Regions from separate parts of the Pseudomonas sp. RSB 5.4 genome, predicted to be linked through region 2. Evidence: predicted binding sites of a transcription regulator. Region 2 holds the regulator's gene; the other holds the start of a gene.
What was found. Region 2 encodes sigma-54, which starts transcription at its own class of promoters, with help from an activator protein. Its sites were predicted from a motif close to ANTGGCATNNANNTTGCTNT; they were not measured.
Positions count from the first base shown of each region.

Region 1 (9,775 bases), 2.7 Mb from region 2:
GAATCAACGTGTTCAAGGTGCGGGAAGTGCTGCAATGCCCGTCCCTGACGTTGATGCCCAAGTCCAGTCCTGTCGTGTGCGGGGTGGCGAATATCCGGGGGGCGACCATTCCGATCCTTGATCTGGCAATGGCGACCGGTTCCGGAGCGTTGAAAGACAAGAAAAATCCGTTCGTGATCATCACGGAGTACAACACCAAGACCCAGGGTTTCCTGGTCCGCTCGGTGGAGCGCATCGTCAACATGAACTGGGAAGAGATCCATCCGCCGCCCAAGGGCACGGGTCGCGATCATTACCTGACCGCTGTGACTCGAGTCGACAATCAGTTAGTCGAAATCATCGACGTCGAGAAGGTGCTGGCGGAAGTCGCGCCGACCCCCGAGGCGATTTCGGTCGGTGTGGTCGATGTCGAGACCCAGAGCAAGGCGTTGTCGCTGCGGGTATTGACGGTCGATGACTCGTCGGTGGCGCGCAAGCAGGTCACGCGTTGCCTGCAGACGGTCGGTGTCGAAGTGGTGGCGCTGAACGACGGCAAGCAGGCGCTGGATTACCTGCGCAAGCTGGTCGATGAGGGCAAGAAGCCGGAAGAAGAGTTCCTGATGATGATTTCCGACATCGAGATGCCGGAGATGGACGGGTACACCCTGACGGCGGAGATCCGCAGCGACCCGCGCATGCAAAAGCTTCATATCATCCTGCATACTTCGTTGTCGGGGGTATTCAATCAGGCGATGGTCAAGAAAGTCGGTGCCGATGACTTCCTGGCCAAATTCCGTCCTGATGACCTGGCATCCCGGGTAGTCGACCGGATCAAAGCAGCAGATATCAGCTAGGGGCCTTCTGCCCCTGGCGGTCAACACGATTTAAGAGGCGGCATCATTGTCTACGGGTAATTTGGATTTCGAACAGTTCCGGGTCTTCCTGGAAAAAGCCTGTGGCATTTTGCTCGGTGAAAACAAGCAGTACCTGGTCTCGAGCCGTCTCAACAAACTGATGGAGCAGCAAGGCATCAAGTCCCTGGGTGAGCTGGTACAGCGCATCCAGACCCAGCCGCGCAGCGGTTTGCGCGAGCAGGTGGTCGATGCCATGACGACCAACGAAACCCTGTGGTTTCGTGACACCTATCCGTTTGAAGTCTTGAAGAACAAGGTGCTGCCCGAGGCGATCAAAGCCAGTCCCAACCAGCGTCTGCGGATCTGGTCGGCGGCGTGCTCGTCGGGTCAGGAACCGTATTCGCTGTCGATGTCGATCGATGAGTTCGAGCGCAGCAACCTCGGTCAGTTGAAGATGGGTGTGCAGATCGTTGCCACCGACCTGTCCGGCAGCATGCTGAACAACTGCAAGACCGGCGAGTACGACAGTCTGGCGATCGGTCGCGGTTTGTCCGCCGATCGTCTGCAGCGCTACTTCGACCCGAAAGGGCCGGGACGCTGGGCGGTCAAGGCGCCGATCAAGAATCGCGTGGAGTTCCGCTCGTTCAACCTGCTCGACAGCTATGCGAGTCTTGGCAAGTTCGACATCGTGTTTTGCCGCAACGTGCTGATCTACTTCTCCGCCGAGGTGAAGAAAGACATCCTGTTGCGCATTCACAGCACGCTGAAGCCGGGCGGGTATCTGTTCCTCGGCGCTTCCGAAGCGCTGAACGGTTTGCCGGATCATTACCAGATGGTCCAGTGCAGCCCGGGGATCATTTACCAGGCGAAGTGATTGCATCGGCAATACAAAAAACGGGAGTCCTCAGGGGCTCCCGTTTTTTTGTGCCTGAATTATCTCCCTCACACACCACAAATCCCCTGTGGGAGCGGGCTTGCTCGCGAAGGCAGTGTGTCAGAAAAACAGATATCGACTGACTCGACGCTTTCGCGAGCAAGCCCGCTCCCACAGTGGGTCTGTGGTGTGGGTGGAGGGGAGGGCAAGCGGCAGAAAAGCGGCAGCCAGCGGAAGCCGTTTGCCGCTTTTCTGGCATTGCCGCTTTGCCAATGCCCCGCAAGGCCACGGTTTTCGGGGGTTTCTCGCATTGGCACGCGGCTTGCTAAAGCTCAGGTACGAAAAACCGGTCACCCGAAGGTTCCCGACATGAGCATCAGCTTCGATAAAGCGCTCGGCATTCACGAAAAGGCATTGGGCTTCCGCGCCCAGCGCGCCGAAGTGTTGGCCAACAACATCGCCAACGCCGATACCCCGAACTACAAGGCTCGGGATCTGGACTTCTCCAAAGTGCTCGAAGCACAGAGCCAGAAGAACGCCAACGGCACCATCGCCCTGAACATGACCAACAGCCGTCACATCGAGGCTGAAGGCGTGGGCAATGGCGACGAGTCGCTGATGTATCGCACGCCGATGCAGCCTTCGATCGACCAGAACACCGTGGACGCTCAGCTCGAGCAGTCGAATTACGCGGAAAACGCGGTCGGCTTCCAGGCCAGCTTCACTCTGCTCAACAGCAAATTCAAAGGGCTGGTGTCAGCCCTGCGCGGAGAGTAATCCATGTCCCTGTCTAGCGTTTTCAACATTGCCGGCAGCGGCATGAGCGCACAAACCACGCGTCTGAACACCGTGGCTTCGAACATAGCCAACGCCGAAACTGTCTCGTCGAGCATCGACCAGACTTACCGCGCCCGTCACCCGGTGTTCGCCACCATGTTCCAGGGCGGCCAGAACAGCGGCAGCAACTCGCTGTTCCAGAGCCAGGACGCTGCAGGGCAGGGCGTACAGGTGCTTGGCGTGGTCGAAGACCAGAGCAACCTCGAAGCGCGCTACGAGCCGAACCATCCGGCCGCTGACGCCAAGGGTTACGTCTACTACCCGAACGTCAACGTGGTGGAAGAAATGGCTGACATGATTTCCGCGAGCCGGTCGTTCCAGACCAACGCCGAAATGATGAACACCGCCAAAACCATGATGCAGAAGGTGCTGACCCTCGGTCAGTAATAAGGGGCGACTGCCATGAGTGTTTCCGATACCACCAGCAGCTTGAGCATGAATGACATCCTGGCGAACTCGTCGAAGAAGACCAGTTCGACCGCCGATGGCATTGCTTCTGCGACTAACAGTTCCACCGGCGGCCAGGCGCTGGGCAAGGATGCGTTCCTGCAATTGCTGGTCACCCAGCTGAAAAACCAGAACCCGCTCGACCCGCAGGACAACAGCGCGTTCGTTGCGCAGTTGGCGCAGTTCAGCAGCCTGGAAGGCATCACCACGCTTAACAGCACCGTCAGCTCGCTGGCCGGCAACTACAACTCCTCGCAGGCCCTGCAGGCGTCGTCGCTGGTGGGCCGCAACGTGATCGTGCAGACCAACACCGTTCAATTGGACGACCCGAGCAAAGGCATGACCGGTTCGGTCACCGTTCCGTCGTCGATTGCCGGCGGCACCGTCAGCATTACCGACAGCAGCGGCACGGTCGTTCGCACCATCGATCTGGGCAGTCGCGCCGCAGGCAGCGCGAGCTTCACCTGGGACGGCAAGGACAAGGACGGCAACCTGGTGAATACCGGTACCTACACCGTCAAGGCCAACGCCTCGATCAATGGCACCTCGACCGATATGGCGACCTATCTGCCAGCCACGGTCAACAGTGTGACCATCAGCCAGACCGGTGGCGAGCTGATGCTCAACCTGTCCGGCAAGGGCACCGTTGCCCTGTCCAAAGTACAAACCATTGGTATATAGAGCCGACTAACCGGCACAAAGGAGTGGAATATGTCTTTCAATATCGGCCTTAGCGGTCTCTATGCAGCCAACAAACAACTGGACGTGACCGGCAACAACATCGCCAACGTCGCGACCGCCGGTTTCAAATCGTCCCGTGCAGAATTCGAAGACGTCTACTCGGCCACTCGCCTGGGTAGCGGCAGCAAGGTCATCGGCAACGGTGTGCGCCTGGCCAACGTGTCCCAGCAGTTCACCCAGGGTGATATCAACAACACTGGCAACGTGTTGGACATGGGCATCAACGGTTCCGGCTTCTTCACCATGAGCAACAACGGCGCGATCACTTACACCCGTGCCGGTACGTTCAAGGTCGACAATGCCGGCTATATCACCAACACCGACTACACCTCGCGTCTGCAAGGTTACGGTGTGGACGCCAACGGCAAGATCATCAACGGCGTGTTGACCGACCTGAAGATCGACACCTCGAACCTGGCGCCGAAATCGACTTCGTTGGTGACTTCGAGCATCAACCTGAACTCCTCGGCAACAAAAATCGTCGATACGGGCGCCAACGCTGTCGTGTTCGATCCGACCAAGCTTGCGACGTACACCAAGTCGTTCAGTACCCCGATCTATGACACTCAGGGCAACTCGCACGTCATGGATCAGTACTTTGTGAAGACTGATGACAATACCTGGAAGGTTTACACCCTGGTGGATGGGCGCAATCCGGACGCTACCGGTAGCGATCCAAGCGATCCTGCCACTCCTCCGGTTGCTTCGACACTGACCTTCGACAGCTCTGGCAATCTCACTCAGGTCAGCACGCCTAACCCGGCGGACCCGGCCAATCCGATTATCAGCAGCGACTTGAAGCTGACCGGCTGGGTACCGGGCACCGTGACCAACGGCAAATTCACGCCTAACGGCGCGTCTGCCAACACCAATGGCGTGACCATTTCCATGGCCAAGACCACTCAGTTTAACGCTGATACCGCGCGTTCGATCCCGACTCAGGACGGTTACGCCACTGGCCAGATCACCAACCTGACCATCGACGGTACCGGTACCCTGTTCGCCAACTTCAGCAACAACCAGAGCAAGGCCATCGGCCAGGTTGCGCTGGCCAGCTTCACCAACGAACAAGGCCTGCAGGCTGTCGGCGGTACTAGCTGGAAAGAGACGTTCGCCTCGGGTATCCCGGGTTACGATGCGCCGGAAACCGGTACACTCGGTTCGATCGCGTCCAACTCGCTGGAAGAGTCGAACGTTAACCTGACCAACGAACTGGTGGACCTGATCAAGGGCCAGAGCAACTATCAGGCGAACGCCAAGACCATTTCGACTCAGAGCACCATCATGCAGACCATCATTCAGATGACCTGATTGCGGTTTCTGGTTGTGCAAGAGCCCCTCTTTTTGAGGGGCTTTTTTGTGGGCGGCTATTGGGTGGCAGCTGTTTTGATTGGGTGAATATCCGTTGCTTCGGGTGCTGCGGCTGGCGGTTTCGCCCTTGCGGCGAGTCACTTTTTCAGACGCCAAAAAGTAACCAAAAGGCTGGGCCCCAGCGTTCGGCCCTCGCTTAGGCTCGGGTTCCTTCGCTGCGGGATTCATCCGGGGGCATCGCCTCCGGTTTGCTTCGCTGCACCTCCTCTCGATGTGTTCGACTTCGTCGAACGGTCGCTGCGCTCCCATCCCCGGATAAATCCCTCCACTCAGCCTGCCGAAGGGGCCGGTACGGCAAGATCAAGAGCTGCAGCCGAGCTTGCGCTCATCCTGTTGAGTGGTGAAAAGCGGATGCGGTGGACTGTTGATTTGCGTGGGGGCCAGCCTGCCAGATGTACTCATCCTCTGTAGGAGCTGCCGAAGGCTGCGATCTTTTGGTCTTTGGCAGCAGCACTGAAGATCAAAAGATCGTAGCCTCGTTGCTCTCGACAGCTCCTACAGGTAAATGGCGGGCAAAAGAAAACCCCCGACAAACCAGAAGTCTGTCGGGGGTTTCTTTTGCCTGGAGAGATCAGGCGCCTCGCAACGCCTGACTCAGCTCAGCTTATTGGCAAGCTTCGCAATCCGGCTCGTCGATCGCGCAAGCCTTTGGCACTGGAGCCGGACCTGCCGGAGCGGCCAGAACCGAATCGTCGCCGTGGTTGCCGCCGCTGGAAACAGCGTTCAGCTTGCCGGTGTTGATGGTCGACTTCTCGGTGCTGGTCGCGGCCAGGGCACGGAGGTAGTAGGTGGTTTTCAGACCACGGTACCAGGCCATGCGGTAGGTCACGTCGAGCTTCTTGCCCGATGCGCCGGCGATGTACAGGTTCAGCGACTGAGCCTGGTCGATCCACTTCTGACGACGGCTGGCGGCGTCAACGATCCACTTGGTGTCCACTTCGAACGCGGTCGCGTAGAGCTCTTTGAGTTCTTGCGGGATGCGCTCGATCTGCTGAACCGAACCGTCGTAGTACTTCAGGTCGTTGATCATGACCGAGTCCCACAGACCGCGCGCCTTGAGGTCGCGAACCAGGTACGGGTTGATCACGGTGAATTCGCCCGACAGGTTCGATTTCACATACAGGTTCTGGTAGGTCGGTTCGATCGACTGCGATACGCCGGTGATGTTGGCGATGGTTGCGGTCGGTGCGATGGCCATGATGTTGGAGTTACGAATGCCTTTCTGAACACGGGCGCGAACCGGTGCCCAGTCCAGGGTTTCGTTCAGGTCAACGTCGATGTACTTCTGGCCACGTTGCTCGATCAGGATCTGTTGCGAATCCAGTGGCAGGATGCCTTTGGACCACAGCGAACCGTTGAAGGTCTCGTAGGCACCACGCTCGTCTGCCAGGTCGCAGGACGCCTGGATCGCGTAGTAGCTGACCGCTTCCATCGACTTGTCGGCGAACTCGACGGCAGCGTCGGAACCGTAAGGGATGTGCTGCAGATACAGCGCGTCCTGGAAACCCATGATGCCCAGACCGACCGGACGGTGGCGGAAGTTGGAGTTCTTCGCTTGCGGCACCGAGTAGTAGTTGATGTCGATCACGTTGTCGAGCATGCGTACGGCAGTGTTCACGGTGCGTTGCAGCTTGGCGGTGTCCAGCTTGCCGTCGACGATGTGGTTCGGCAGGTTGATCGAGCCCAGGTTGCAAACGGCGATCTCGTCCTTGTTGGTGTTCAAGGTGATCTCGGTGCACAGGTTCGAGCTGTGAACCACGCCGACGTGCTGCTGCGGGCTACGCAGGTTGCACGGGTCTTTGAACGTCAGCCATGGGTGGCCGGTTTCGAACAGCATGGAGAGCATCTTGCGCCACAGGTCTTTGGCCTGGATGGTCTTGAACAGCTTGACCTTGCCCGGGTACTCGGTCAGGGCTTCGTAGTACTCGTAGCGCTCTTCGAAGGCTTTACCGGTCAGGTCATGCAGGTCCGGAACTTCGGATGGCGAGAACAGGGTCCACTTGCCGTCGTCGAAGACACGCTTCATGAACAGGTCAGGGATCCAGTTGGCGGTGTTCATGTCGTGGGTACGACGACGATCATCACCGGTGTTCTTGCGCAGCTCGATGAACTCTTCGATGTCCATGTGCCAGGTTTCCAGGTAGGCACACACAGCGCCTTTGCGCTTGCCACCCTGGTTGACGGCTACAGCGGTGTCGTTCACCACTTTCAGGAACGGCACCACGCCTTGCGACTTGCCGTTGGTGCCCTTGATGTACGAGCCCAGTGCGCGAACCGGGGTCCAGTCGTTGCCCAGGCCGCCAGCGAATTTCGACAGCATGGCGTTGTCGTGGATCGCGTGGTAGATGCCCGACAGGTCGTCCGGAACGGTGGTCAGGTAGCAGCTCGACAGCTGTGGACGCAGGGTGCCGGCGTTGAACAGGGTCGGAGTCGACGCCATGTAGTCGAAGGACGACAACAGGTTGTAGAACTCGATCGCACGGTCTTCTTTCTGCTTCTCTTCGATTGCCAGGCCCATGGCCACGCGCATGAAGAAGATCTGCGGCAGTTCGAAACGCACGCCATCCTTGTGGATGAAGTAACGGTCGTACAGGGTCTGCAGGCCCAGGTAGGTGAATTGCTGATCACGCTCGTGGTTGATCGCCTTGCCCAGTTTTTCCAGGTCGAAGGTGGCCAGCACAGGGTTCAGCAGTTCGAACTCGATACCTTTGGCAACGTAGGCCGGCAGCGCCTTGGCGTACAGCTCGGCCATTTCGTGGTGAGTGGCGCTTTCGGCCACACCGAGGAAGCCCAGGCCTTCGGCACGCAGGGTGTCCATCAGCAGGCGCGCGGTCACGAACGAGTAGTTCGGCTCACGTTCAACCAGGGTACGCGCGGTCATCACCAGTGCGGTGTTGACGTCGTTCAGGGCCACGCCGTCGTACAGGTTCTTCAGGGTTTCGCGCTGGATCAGGTCGCCATCGACTTCAGCCAGGCCTTCGCAGGCTTCGGTGACGATGGTGTTCAGGCGGCCCATGTCCAGCGGCGCGAGGCTGCCGTCGGCGCGGGTAATACGGATCGACGGGTGCGCGTCGACCGCAGCTTCGACCGGAGCGTGAGCAGCGCGTTCTTTCGAACGGCCGTCACGGTAGATCACGTAGTCGCGAGCGACTTTCTGCTCGCCGGCACGCATCAGGGCCAGTTCGACCTGGTCCTGGATTTCTTCGATGTGGATGGTGCCGCCCGACGGCATGCGACGCTTGAAGGTCGCGGTGACTTGTTCGGTCAGACGGGCAACGGTGTCGTGGATTCGCGACGAAGCGGCAGCGGTGCCGCCCTCAACTGCGAGAAACGCTTTGGTGATAGCGACGGTGATCTTGTCATCGGTGTAAGGAACGACAGTGCCATTACGCTTGATCACGCGCAGTTGACCAGGCGCGGTGGCAGCCAGATCCGAATTCGAATCGGCGGCCTGCGGCAAGGTGCCCTGCGGGTTCTCGCGAGTTGTGTCGGTTTGCATGGGGGGTGATCTCCACATTCTCTATGTTTGTTTGGGCACCATCATGGTGCTCACCGTTCTGGTCCGAAGCACTACAACCGACGGGCGTCGGGCATAACAACTTCGGACCAGTAGGAAAAAGGCTAATGACGCCGCATCCTTGCCGAAGTTTTTGGCTGCGAGCCAGGGCTCGAGCCGGATTCCTTCCAGGGTGACAGTCATGACTGCAACACCCGTACCGTTCCGGTCGTTTCCAACCTAAAAAACGGTGCCATCCGCAAGTGCGGTTTGGGCTTTGAAAAACTTGCTTGGTTCAACCGGAAACCGGCAATAAAGCGCTTGAGTTTCAGGTCCGAAATGTGGTTGGGCGTTTGAGCGGAAAACCCTATATGTAGGGTCTCTCCTTGCGCCGTGCTACAAGATAATGCGTTTCGAGGGGGCTTGCAACGTACTAGCTGTGGATAAGCCTGTGCGTAAATTGTGTAAGAAACCAGGAATTCCCGTGTAGGCCGCGAACCTGCTGAGCTAGACCGTTTGTCACTGTTTTTCACTCGGGAAAAACGCTTCAGCGGATTTTTAAGGGCGCGAACCCTATCACAAAAAACCGGGTTGTCCGAACGCATTTGGCGACTTGTGTTCTGGTTGTACGCCGTTTATACAATCGGGCAGTGTTTACCCATTCTTATCCTCCCGAAAGATGACAAAAAGACGGGAGAAATGTGAGAGCGGGCTTGCTCGCGAAAGCGGTGGGTCAGGCAATATCCATGTTGACCGTGCCGCCGTCTTCGCGAGCAAGCCCGCTCCCACAGGGGAATTGAGTCAGGCCGAGCATTCTTCCTTTATTAATAAAAACAGCAAGCAGAGGTCACTGGTGGAGCAAGAAGCCTGGCAGGTATTGATAGTCGAGGACGACCAGCGTCTGGCCGAACTCACCCGCGAATACCTGCAAGCCAATGGATTGCAGGTGGAGATTGAAGGCAACGGCGCGCTGGCGGCGGCGCGGATCATCAAGGAGCAGCCGGACCTGGTGATCCTCGACCTGATGCTGCCCGGTGAAGACGGTCTGAGCATCTGCCGCAAGGTGCGCGACCGTTATGACGGGCCGATCCTGATGCTCACCGCGCGGACCGACGATGCCGACCAGATCCAGGGCCTCGACCTCGGCGCCGACGATTACGTGTGCAAACCGGTGCG
Region 1 is NZ_CP146986.1:2,950,858-2,960,632, reverse strand. Features, by position in the region: gene V9L13_RS13295 (chemotaxis protein CheV) at 1-833, shown strand, start outside; gene cheR (protein-glutamate O-methyltransferase CheR) at 880-1,707, shown strand; gene flgB (flagellar basal body rod protein FlgB) at 2,077-2,484, shown strand; gene flgC (flagellar basal body rod protein FlgC) at 2,488-2,931, shown strand; gene flgD (flagellar hook assembly protein FlgD) at 2,947-3,672, shown strand; gene flgE (flagellar hook protein FlgE) at 3,703-5,043, shown strand; gene V9L13_RS13265 (ribonucleoside-diphosphate reductase subunit alpha) at 5,708-8,602, opposite strand; gene V9L13_RS13260 (response regulator) at 9,453-9,775, shown strand, end outside.
Region 1: the regulator sigma-54 is predicted to act here: its motif matches at 2,017-2,036, upstream of flgB (flagellar basal body rod protein FlgB).

Region 2 (9,775 bases):
CGCGTCAGTGTCCTGATCGCGCATCAGTTTGCCGATGAACTGCAGGTGCCGTTTACGCGCGATGTTCGCGGTGTGCTTGGGCGCATCGGCCAGGGCCCGGCGCAAAGCGTCGGTCAATGGCAGTTTTGCCTGCAAGTCGGGCTTGAGTGTCGTAAGGCGCTCGCCAAGGTCAACCAGAGCATGCAGCTCGCGTTTGACCTGAGATTTGCTTTTTTCTCCCGTATCGAGGGAGTCGTCGTAAGAATCAACCATGGTGGCAGTCCGCAAAGAAACGCCGCCATGATAACCAGTCGGGGGCCGCTTGTCCGGCCCGGTCGCTCGATGACCCCAGCCGAAAGCAGAATTTGAGTGGAGATGAGCATGAGTGCAGTTCAAAGCGTCGGCCCGCAGGCATTGCCGGCACTGCAGGAACAGGTCGAGCAGATCATCGCCGAAGCCAAGCGTCAGGGCGCCAGCGCCTGCGAAGTCGCCGTGTCGCTGGAGCAAGGTTTGTCGACTTCGGTGCGCCAGCGTGAGGTCGAGACGGTCGAGTTCAATCGCGATCAGGGTTTTGGCATCACCTTGTATGTTGGCCAGCGCAAAGGCTCGGCCAGCACTTCCGCCACCGGCCCTGACGCGATTCGCGAAACCGTTGCCGCTGCACTGGCCATCGCCAAACACACCTCTGAAGACGAAGCTTCGGGCCTCGCTGATGCGGCACTGATGGCCAGGGATCAGCAGGATTTCGATCTGTTTCACGAGTGGGACATCACCCCTGAGCAGGCCATCGAGAAGGCGCTGATCTGTGAAGCGGCCGCGTTCGACGCCGATGCGCGGATCAAGAACGCCGACGGCACTACCCTCAGCACGCATCAGGGCTGCCGTGTGTATGGCAACAGCCACGGTTTCATCGGCGGTTACGCGTCGACCCGGCACAGCCTGAGCTGCGTGATGATCGCCGAAGCCGATGGCCAGATGCAGCGCGATTACTGGTATGACGTGAACCGTCAGGGCAGCTTGCTGGCGGATCCGGTGAGCATCGGCCAGCGTGCCGCGCAACGCGCCGCGAGCCGCCTGGGCGCGCGTCCGGTGCCGACCTGCGAAGTGCCGGTGCTGTTTTCCGCCGAGCTGGCGGGCGGGTTGTTCGGTAGCTTCCTGTCGGCGGTTTCTGGCGGCAGCCTGTACCGCAAATCGTCGTTTCTCGAAGGCACTTTGGGGCAGAAGCTGTTTCCGGAATGGCTGACCATCGACGAGCGTCCGCACCTGATGCGCGCCATGGGCAGTGCGTCCTACGACGGCGATGGTCTGGCCACTTACGCCAAGCCGTTCGTCGAGAAGGGCGAACTGGTGTCGTACATCCTCGGCACGTACTCCGGGCGCAAACTCGGCATGCCGAGCACTGCCAACGCGGGTGGCGTGCACAACCTGTTCGTCACTCACGGTGACGAAGACCAGGCGGCGCTGTTGAAGCGCATGGGCCGTGGGCTGCTGGTCACCGAATTGATGGGCCATGGCTTGAACATGGTCACCGGCGATTATTCGCGCGGGGCGGCGGGTTTCTGGGTCGAAAACGGCGAAATCCAGTTCGCGGTGCAGGAAGTGACCATCGCTGGCAACATGCGCGACATGTTCAAGCAGATCGTCGCAGTCGGTAATGATCTGGAGCTGCGCAGCAATATTCGCACGGGCTCGGTGTTGATCGAGCGGATGACTGTCGCGGGTAGCTAAAACCCGGCGGCATCAAAAAAGGCGCGCCACCCAATCGGGTGGCGCGCCTTTTTTCTTGGCTCCCCACAAAACCCTGTGGGAGCGAGCCTGCTCGCGAAAGCGATTTCACAGCCGACCGCAGCGGCGATTGACACGACGCCTTCGCGAGCAGGCTCGCTCCCACAATGGAGTCTGTGTAATCAGGTACTCTTGTTTTGGTTCTCATTATCATCTAATAATAAATCTCATCTCCGAACGAGTCCCGGATCATGAGTTCTGCCTTGCACGAGCAGCCGTACCTCGAAAGCTGGCGCTGGATGAGTCGCCAGATCCGTTGCGCGATGGATCCTGACGAACCACGCCTGATCGAACATTACCTGGCCGAAGGCCGTTATCTGGCCTGCTGTACGGCGACTTCCCCGTGGACCATCGCTGAAACCTCCTTCCGTCTGCTGCTCGACACAGCCACCGACATCGCGTTGCCGTGGCACTGGCGCAGCCTGTGTCTCGATCAAGCCTGGCGCCCGCTGCGTGAAATGGAGCGCCTGTCGCTGTGCAACTGCCGGCTCCAGCGCTGGCAGCGCTACACCTGGCAACTGGCGACCTGCGAGTTGCTTCCTTCGATTCCTCTTATTGAACTGGTGCAAGGATTTTCAGATGACCAAGACACGTATTGAGCGCGACAGCATGGGCGAATTGCAGGTGCCGGTGGGCGCTCTCTACGGCGCGCAGACCCAGCGTGCAGTGGATAACTTCCCGATCAGCGGCCAACCGATGCCGAGGCAATTCATCCGTGCGCTGATCCTCGCCAAAGCCGCTGCCGCCCGGGCCAACGTCGAGCTCAACCAGATCAGCGCCGCACAGGGCAAAGCCATCAGCGATGCGGCCCAAGGCCTGCTCGAAGGCGACTTCATGCAGCATTTTCCGGTGGATATCTTCCAGACCGGCTCCGGCACCAGCTCCAACATGAACGCCAACGAAGTGATCGCGACCCTCGCCAGCCGTCTGCTCGACGAGCCGGTCAACCCGAACGATCACGTCAATTGCGGACAGAGCAGCAACGACATCATTCCGACCACCATCCACGTCAGCGCTGCCCTGGCTTTGCACGAACAGCTGTTGCCGGCGTTGCTGCACCTGGTGCAGGTGATCGAAAACAAAGCCGAACAGGTCCATCACCACGTCAAAACCGGTCGCACCCATTTGATGGACGCGATGCCGGTGCGCATGAGCCAGGTGCTCAATGGCTGGGCGCAACAGCTCAAGGCCAATATCGGTCACCTGCAGGATTTGCTGCCGAGCCTGCAATCGCTGGCACAGGGCGGTACGGCGGTAGGTACCGGGATCAATGCGCATCCTGAGTTCGCCGCACGTTTCAGCCGCCAACTGAGCCAGCTGACCCATGTGCAATTCACTCCGGGCAAGGATCTGTTCGCGCTGATCGGCTCGCAGGACACCGCCGTCGCCGTTTCCGGCCAGCTCAAGGCTACCGCGGTGTCGCTGATGAAAATCGCCAACGACCTGCGCTGGATGAACTCAGGGCCGCTTGCCGGTCTCGGCGAGATCGAGCTCGAAGGGCTGCAACCGGGTTCGTCGATCATGCCGGGCAAGGTCAACCCGGTGATTCCGGAAGCCACTGCGATGGTCGCCGCGCAAGTGATCGGCAACGACTCGGTGATCACCATCGCCGGCCAGTCGGGCAATTTCGAACTGAACGTGATGCTGCCGATCATCGCCCAGAACCTGCTCAGCAGCATCGAACTGCTGGCCAATGCCAGTCGTCTGCTCGGCGACAAGGCCATCGCCAGCTTCAAGGTCAATGAGTCGCGGCTCAAGGAAGCACTGTCGCGCAACCCGATTCTGGTCACCGCGCTCAACCCGATCATCGGCTATCAGAAGGCCGCCGAAATCGCCAAGCAGGCCTACAAACAGGGGCGTCCGGTGATCGACGTCGCGCTGGAACACACCGATCTGTCGCGCAGCCAACTGGAAGAGTTGCTCAACCCCGAGAAACTCACCGCCGGCGGCGTGTAAATCCCGCAACCGCTTTGGAGGTTCACCATGGAGCACTGGAAACGCACGATCGAACGGGCCAATCGCTGCTTCATGCTGGGCGAGCTGATTGATGCCCGTGAAGCTTATCTGCAGGCCCTGGCCCTGGCGCAAGTGCTGTTCGAGCGCTGGGCCGATGCCGACGAAGCGGTGGCGGCCTGCGTCATCTCCCACCACAACCTGGCGGATCTGCACCTGCGCCTGAATCAGCCGGAGGAGAGCGCAGAGTACCTCTGCGCGATTCATCAACGGCTGTTGCAAACCATGCAGGACGAACGCCTGCGTCCGGCCCTGCGTGAAGCGGCGCTACGCCAGAGCAGCAAGACCTACGTCGAACTGCTGAATTTCATCAGCGAGCACGGCGAATACCCGCGCACCCAGCGCCTGCTGCACCCGGATACCGGCAATGCGCGCCGCGCGCCTGCCTCACATCACCATGGAGTCCACTGAAATGGCTTTTACCTTGCCTGCCTTGCCGTACGCCTACGACGCCCTGGAACCGCACATTGATGCGCAAACCATGGAGATTCATTACACCAAGCACCACCAGACCTACATCAACAACCTCAATGCCGCCGTCGAAGGCACTGAGTACGCCGAGTGGCCGGTGGAAAAACTGGTCGCCAGCGTCCAGCAGTTGCCGGAAAAACTCCGCGCAGCGGTGATCAACCAGGGCGGTGGCCACGCCAACCACTCGCTGTTCTGGGAAGTCATGGTGCCCAATGGCGGTGGCAAGCCAGATGGCGCGTTGGCCAAGGCGATCGATGAGCAACTGGGCGGCCTCGACAGTTTCAAGGACGCCTTCACCAAAGCCGCACTGACCCGTTTCGGCAGCGGCTGGGCCTGGCTCAGCGTCACTCCCGACAAGAAACTGATCGTGGAAAGCAGCGGCAATCAGGACAGCCCGCTGATGAATGGCAATACGCCGATTCTCGGTCTGGACGTCTGGGAACACGCTTACTACCTGCGTTATCAGAACCGCCGTCCGGAATACATCAACGCGTTCTACAACGTGATCAATTGGCCTGAAGTCGCCGCGCGTTATCAGGCCGCACTGGTTTAAGCCATCTATAAAAACAATCCAGGGCTGACTATGGGCACTGAAACACTGTCGATTGGCGGTGGGCGCATGTTTCGTTACGCGGTCGGGTCGCTGTTGCTGCTGGCGGGCATGACTCTGCTTGCGGCGCACGGCCTGGAATGGCTGGATCTGCAGCCGAAGCTGTCGCGGGCCTTGCAGGGTGGGGCGATCTGCGCCCTCGGCACGGCGCTCGGCGCGGTGCCGGTGTTGGTGATCCGGCGCATGCCGCAGATGCTCAGCGATACGCTGCTGGGTTTCGGCGCCGGCGTGATGCTGGCAGCGACTGCGTTTTCGCTGATCGTGCCGGGCATTGGTGCCGCCGAAACTCTGGGCCTGACACCGTGGGCGGCCAGCGGGCTGATCTGCTTCGGCATCATGCTCGGTGCATTCGGCTTGTATCTGGTGGACCTGAAACTGTCCGGCGCCTCACCGGAAATGCTCGTCGGTACCCCTGAGCACCCGGTGATTGCGCCGCGGATCTGGCTGTTCGTCTTCGCCATCATTGCCCACAACATCCCGGAAGGCATGGCGGTGGGTGTCTCTGCAGGTGGTGGCATGCCGGATGCCGACAGTCTGGCGATGGGCATTGCCTTGCAGGATGTGCCAGAAGGATTGGTGATTGCGCTGGTGCTGGCCGGGGCGGGGATGTCGCGGGTCAGGGCGTTCTTGATCGGGGCGGCTTCAGGGCTGGTCGAGCCAGTGTTTGCGCTGCTCTGTGCGTGGCTGGTCAGTCTGGCGGAGCTGTTGTTGCCGTTGGGGCTGGCGCTGGCGGCGGGGGCGATGTTGCTGGTGGTGACGCATGAGGTGATCCCCGAGTCGCGACGCAATGGTCATGACAAGCTTGCCAGTCTTGGCTTGCTGATCGGGTTCTGTCTGATGATGGTGATGGATACGGCGCTGGGCTGATTGGCAGAGAGGGAGCAAGCTCCCCCTCCATGCAGGATCAACCACCTTCATCGAAGTAGTTGTTGATCAATGCCACCAGCGCATCCAGCGCTTCCTGCTCCTGATGGCCTTCGGTACTCAGATAGATCTTGGTGCCTTTGCCGGCGGCCAGCATCATCATCGCCATGATGCTTTTGCCATCAACTGTGGTTTCGGGTGTGCGCCCCACTCTGATCGTGCAATCCGGGAACTTACCCGCTACCCCGACGAATTTGGCCGACGCTCGGGCATGCAGGCCCAGCTTATTGATGATTTCGATTTCCAGAGCAGGCATCGCGGTGTGAATCCTTTAAGTGAGGTCGCGGTGGCGAACCTGGACGTTCTTCAGGGTTTTCTGCAGGGCCTGACCCAGACGTTCGGTCAGGTAAACGGAGCGGTGATGCCCGCCGGTGCAGCCAATGGCAATGGTGACGTAGGCGCGGTTGCTCGCGGCAAAACGCGGCAGCCATTTATTCAGGTAGCCGTAGATGTCTTGAAACATCTCGTCAACCTCCGGCTGCGCCGCCAGATATTCGGCGACCGGTGCATCGAGACCGGATTGTGCGCGCAATTCAGGCTTCCAGTACGGATTGGGCAGGCAGCGCACGTCGAACACCAGATCCGCATCCACCGGCATGCCGCGCTTGAAGCCGAACGACTCGACCAGGAAGGCCGTGCCCGGCTCCGGCTGGTTCAGCAGGCGTAGCTTGATGGTGTCGCGCAACTGGTACAGGTTCAGATTGGTGGTGTTGACCTTGAGGTCGGCCAGGTCGGCAATCGGCCCGAGCAGGGCAGTCTCGTCGTTGATCGCTTCGGCCAGCGAGCGGTTGGCCGTGCTCAGCGGGTGACGACGGCGGGTTTCCGAAAAGCGCTTGAGCAGGGTTTCTTCGTCGGCATCCAGATACAGCACATCGCACTGGATGTGCCGGGCGCGGACTTCTTCCAGCAACTCGGGGAAACGCGACAGGTGGCTTGGCAGGTTGCGCGCATCAATCGACACCGCCACCAGCGGCTGGGCCAGTTCGGTGTGGATCAGCGCGCGTTCGGCCAGTTCCGGCAGCAGACCGGCCGGCAGGTTGTCGATGCAGTAGTAGCCGTTGTCCTCAAGGACATCCAGGGCAGTGCTTTTACCCGAGCCGGAGCGGCCGCTGACGATGATCAAGCGCATGATTAATGCCCGTTTTGCTCGCTCAGGACGACCTGATACAAGGCTTCGTTGCTCGGTGCGCTGCGCAGTTTTTCGCGCACTTCCTTGCGATCGAGCATGCTGGCGATCTGGCGCAGTAATTCCAGGTGGGCATCGGTGGCAGCTTCCGGGACCAGCAGGACAAACAGCAGGTCAACCGGCGCACCGTCGATGGCATCGAAATCGATAGGCGCATCAAGGTGCATCAAAGCGCTGACAGGCGCTTCACAGCCTTTGAGGCGACAGTGGGGAATGGCGATGCCGTTGCCGAAACCGGTGGAGCCAAGTTTCTCACGGGCGATCAGCGCCTCGAAGACATCTTGCATCTCCAGACCCGGCACTTCGCGGGCGATCAGGTTGGCAATCTGTTCGAGGGCTTTCTTTTTACTGCCGCCCGGCACGTTCACCAGGGAACGGCCGGGGGTCAGGATACTTTCAAGTCGGATCATGGGTTGGGGGTGTTAACGACCTGTCGCGCCCTGGAGGAGGCTCTGGGTCTTTTCCTTATGCTTTTTGAGTTGGCGATCCAGCTTGTCGGTCAGTGCGTCGATCGCAGCGTACATGTCGGTATCTTCTGCGTTGGCGACCACTTCGCTGCCGGGAATATGCAAGGTGGCTTCGATTTTCTGCTTCAGCTTTTCGACGCACATCGTGACCTGCACGTTGGTGATCTTGTCGAAATGGCGCTCCAGTCGTTGGAGTTTTTCCTCGATATAGGAACGCAGAGGTTGGGTCACTTCCAGTTGGTGTCCACTGATGTTGACTTGCATACAGCTTCTCCTTCGTTGCCAGTGCATAAAGCGGCAGGCCGAAGAGCCTGCCACTGGAACGCTGTAACGTGGCTTACATCAACCGCTTGCGTTCGCTCGAAGGCGCGATCCCGAGGGATTCGCGGTACTTGGCGACGGTGCGGCGAGCCACCTGAATGCCTTGTGCCTCCAGTAAACCAGCGATCTTGCTGTCACTCAACGGCTTTTTCTGATTTTCCGCCGCAACCAGTTTCTTGATGATCGCGCGAATCGCCGTGGACGAGCATTCGCCGCCTTCGGAGGTGCTGACGTGGCTGGAGAAAAAGTATTTCAGTTCATAAATGCCCCGTGGGGTATGCATGAATTTCTGGGTAGTGACGCGGGAAATCGTCGATTCGTGCATACCAACCGCCTCGGCGATGTCGTGCAGGACCAACGGCTTCATGGCTTCGTCGCCGTACTCCAGGAAACCGCGCTGATGCTCGACGATCTGGGTCGCCACTTTCATCAGGGTTTCGTTGCGGCTTTGCAGGCTCTTGATGAACCAGCGCGCTTCCTGCAACTGATTGCGCATGAAGGTGTTATCGGCGCTGGTATCGGCGCGACGGACAAAACCGGCGTACTGTGCGTTGACCCGCAGACGGGGCACCGACTCCTGATTCAGCTCGACCAGCCAGCGTTCGTTGTCCTTGCGCACAATGACGTCCGGCACCACGTACTCGGCTTCAGTCGATTCGATCTGCGAGCCCGGGCGCGGATTCAGGCTCTGCACCAGTTCGATGACCTGACGCAGCTCATCTTCCTTGAGCTTCATACGCCGCATCAGCTGGCTGTAGTCGCGGCTGCCGAGCAGATCGATGTAATCGCTGACCAGACGCTTGGCTTCGTTCAGCCACGGAGTCTTGGCCGGGAGCTGGCGCAGTTGCAGCAACAGGCATTCGCCGAGGTTGCGGGCGCCGATGCCGGCGGGTTCGAACTGCTGGATGCGGTGCAGGACGGCTTCGATCTCGTCCAGCTCGATGTCGAGTTCCGGATCAAAGGCGTCGAGAATTTCTTCGAGGGTTTCGTCGAGGTAGCCCTGATTGTTGATGCAATCGATCAGGGTCACGGCGATCAGGCGGTCGGTGTCGGACATCGGCGCCAGGTTCAATTGCCAGAGCAAATGGCTCTGCAGGCTTTCCCCGGCAGAGGTGCGGGTGGTGAAGTCCCACTCGTCGTCATCGCCGCTGGGCAGGCTGCTGGCGCTGGTCTGGTAGACATCTTCCCAGGCAGTGTCGACCGGCAGCTCGTTGGGAATGCGCTCGTTCCATTCACCTTCCTCCAGGTTGTCCACCGTCGGGGCGGTTTCCTGGTATGACGGTTCCTGAATGTCGGTGTTGGGCTTTTGTTCGGCGTTGTCGGCCAAAGGATCGGAGTTGTCGAAGTCGTCGCCTTCTTCCTGGCGTTCGAGCATCGGATTGGATTCCAGGGCCTCCTGGATTTCCTGTTGCAGGTCCAGGGTCGACAATTGGAGCAGGCGGATGGCCTGTTGCAGCTGCGGTGTCATCGTCAGCTGCTGGCCCATTCTCAAGACTAGCGATGGTTTCATGGCAGGGGCTTAACACCTTATTCGCCGGCGCGCATGCGCCATCCACTACAGGGCGCCGAAGCGCCAAACTTAAGCAAATTATATGCCTGAAACTGTCGTGTTTGCCTAGAGCGCTGTAACAATAAAAGCGTATAAAAGCCTGCTTCATCGATACAGCACCCGGAGGCTGGTCAAGTGCCTTGGTGCTTACAGGCGGAACTCGTGGCCCAGATACACTTCCTTCACCAGATCGTTGGCAAGGATGGTCGCAGCATCGCCTTCGGCGATCAGTTGACCGTCGTTGACGATGTAGGCGGTTTCGCAGATATCCAGGGTCTCACGCACGTTGTGGTCGGTGATCAGAACACCGATGCCCTTGGCCTTGAGGTGGTGGATGATCTGCTTGATGTCGCCGACCGAGATCGGGTCAACACCGGCGAACGGTTCGTCGAGCAGGATGAATTTCGGTGCGGTCGCCAGTGCGCGGGCGATTTCCACCCGGCGGCGTTCACCACCGGACAGGCTCATGC
Region 2 is NZ_CP146986.1:5,603,882-5,613,656, forward strand. Features, by position in the region: gene yjgA (ribosome biogenesis factor YjgA) at 1-252, opposite strand, end outside; gene pmbA (metalloprotease PmbA) at 355-1,707, shown strand; gene V9L13_RS25140 (FagA protein) at 1,956-2,363, shown strand; gene V9L13_RS25145 (class II fumarate hydratase) at 2,344-3,720, shown strand; gene V9L13_RS25150 (hypothetical protein) at 3,748-4,188, shown strand; gene V9L13_RS25155 (superoxide dismutase) at 4,190-4,801, shown strand; gene V9L13_RS25160 (ZIP family metal transporter) at 4,832-5,725, shown strand; gene V9L13_RS25165 (HPr family phosphocarrier protein) at 5,763-6,038, opposite strand; gene rapZ (RNase adapter RapZ) at 6,054-6,911, opposite strand; gene ptsN (PTS IIA-like nitrogen regulatory protein PtsN) at 6,914-7,378, opposite strand; gene raiA (ribosome-associated translation inhibitor RaiA) at 7,391-7,699, opposite strand; gene V9L13_RS25185 (RNA polymerase factor sigma-54) at 7,773-9,266, opposite strand; gene lptB (LPS export ABC transporter ATP-binding protein) at 9,453-9,775, opposite strand, start outside.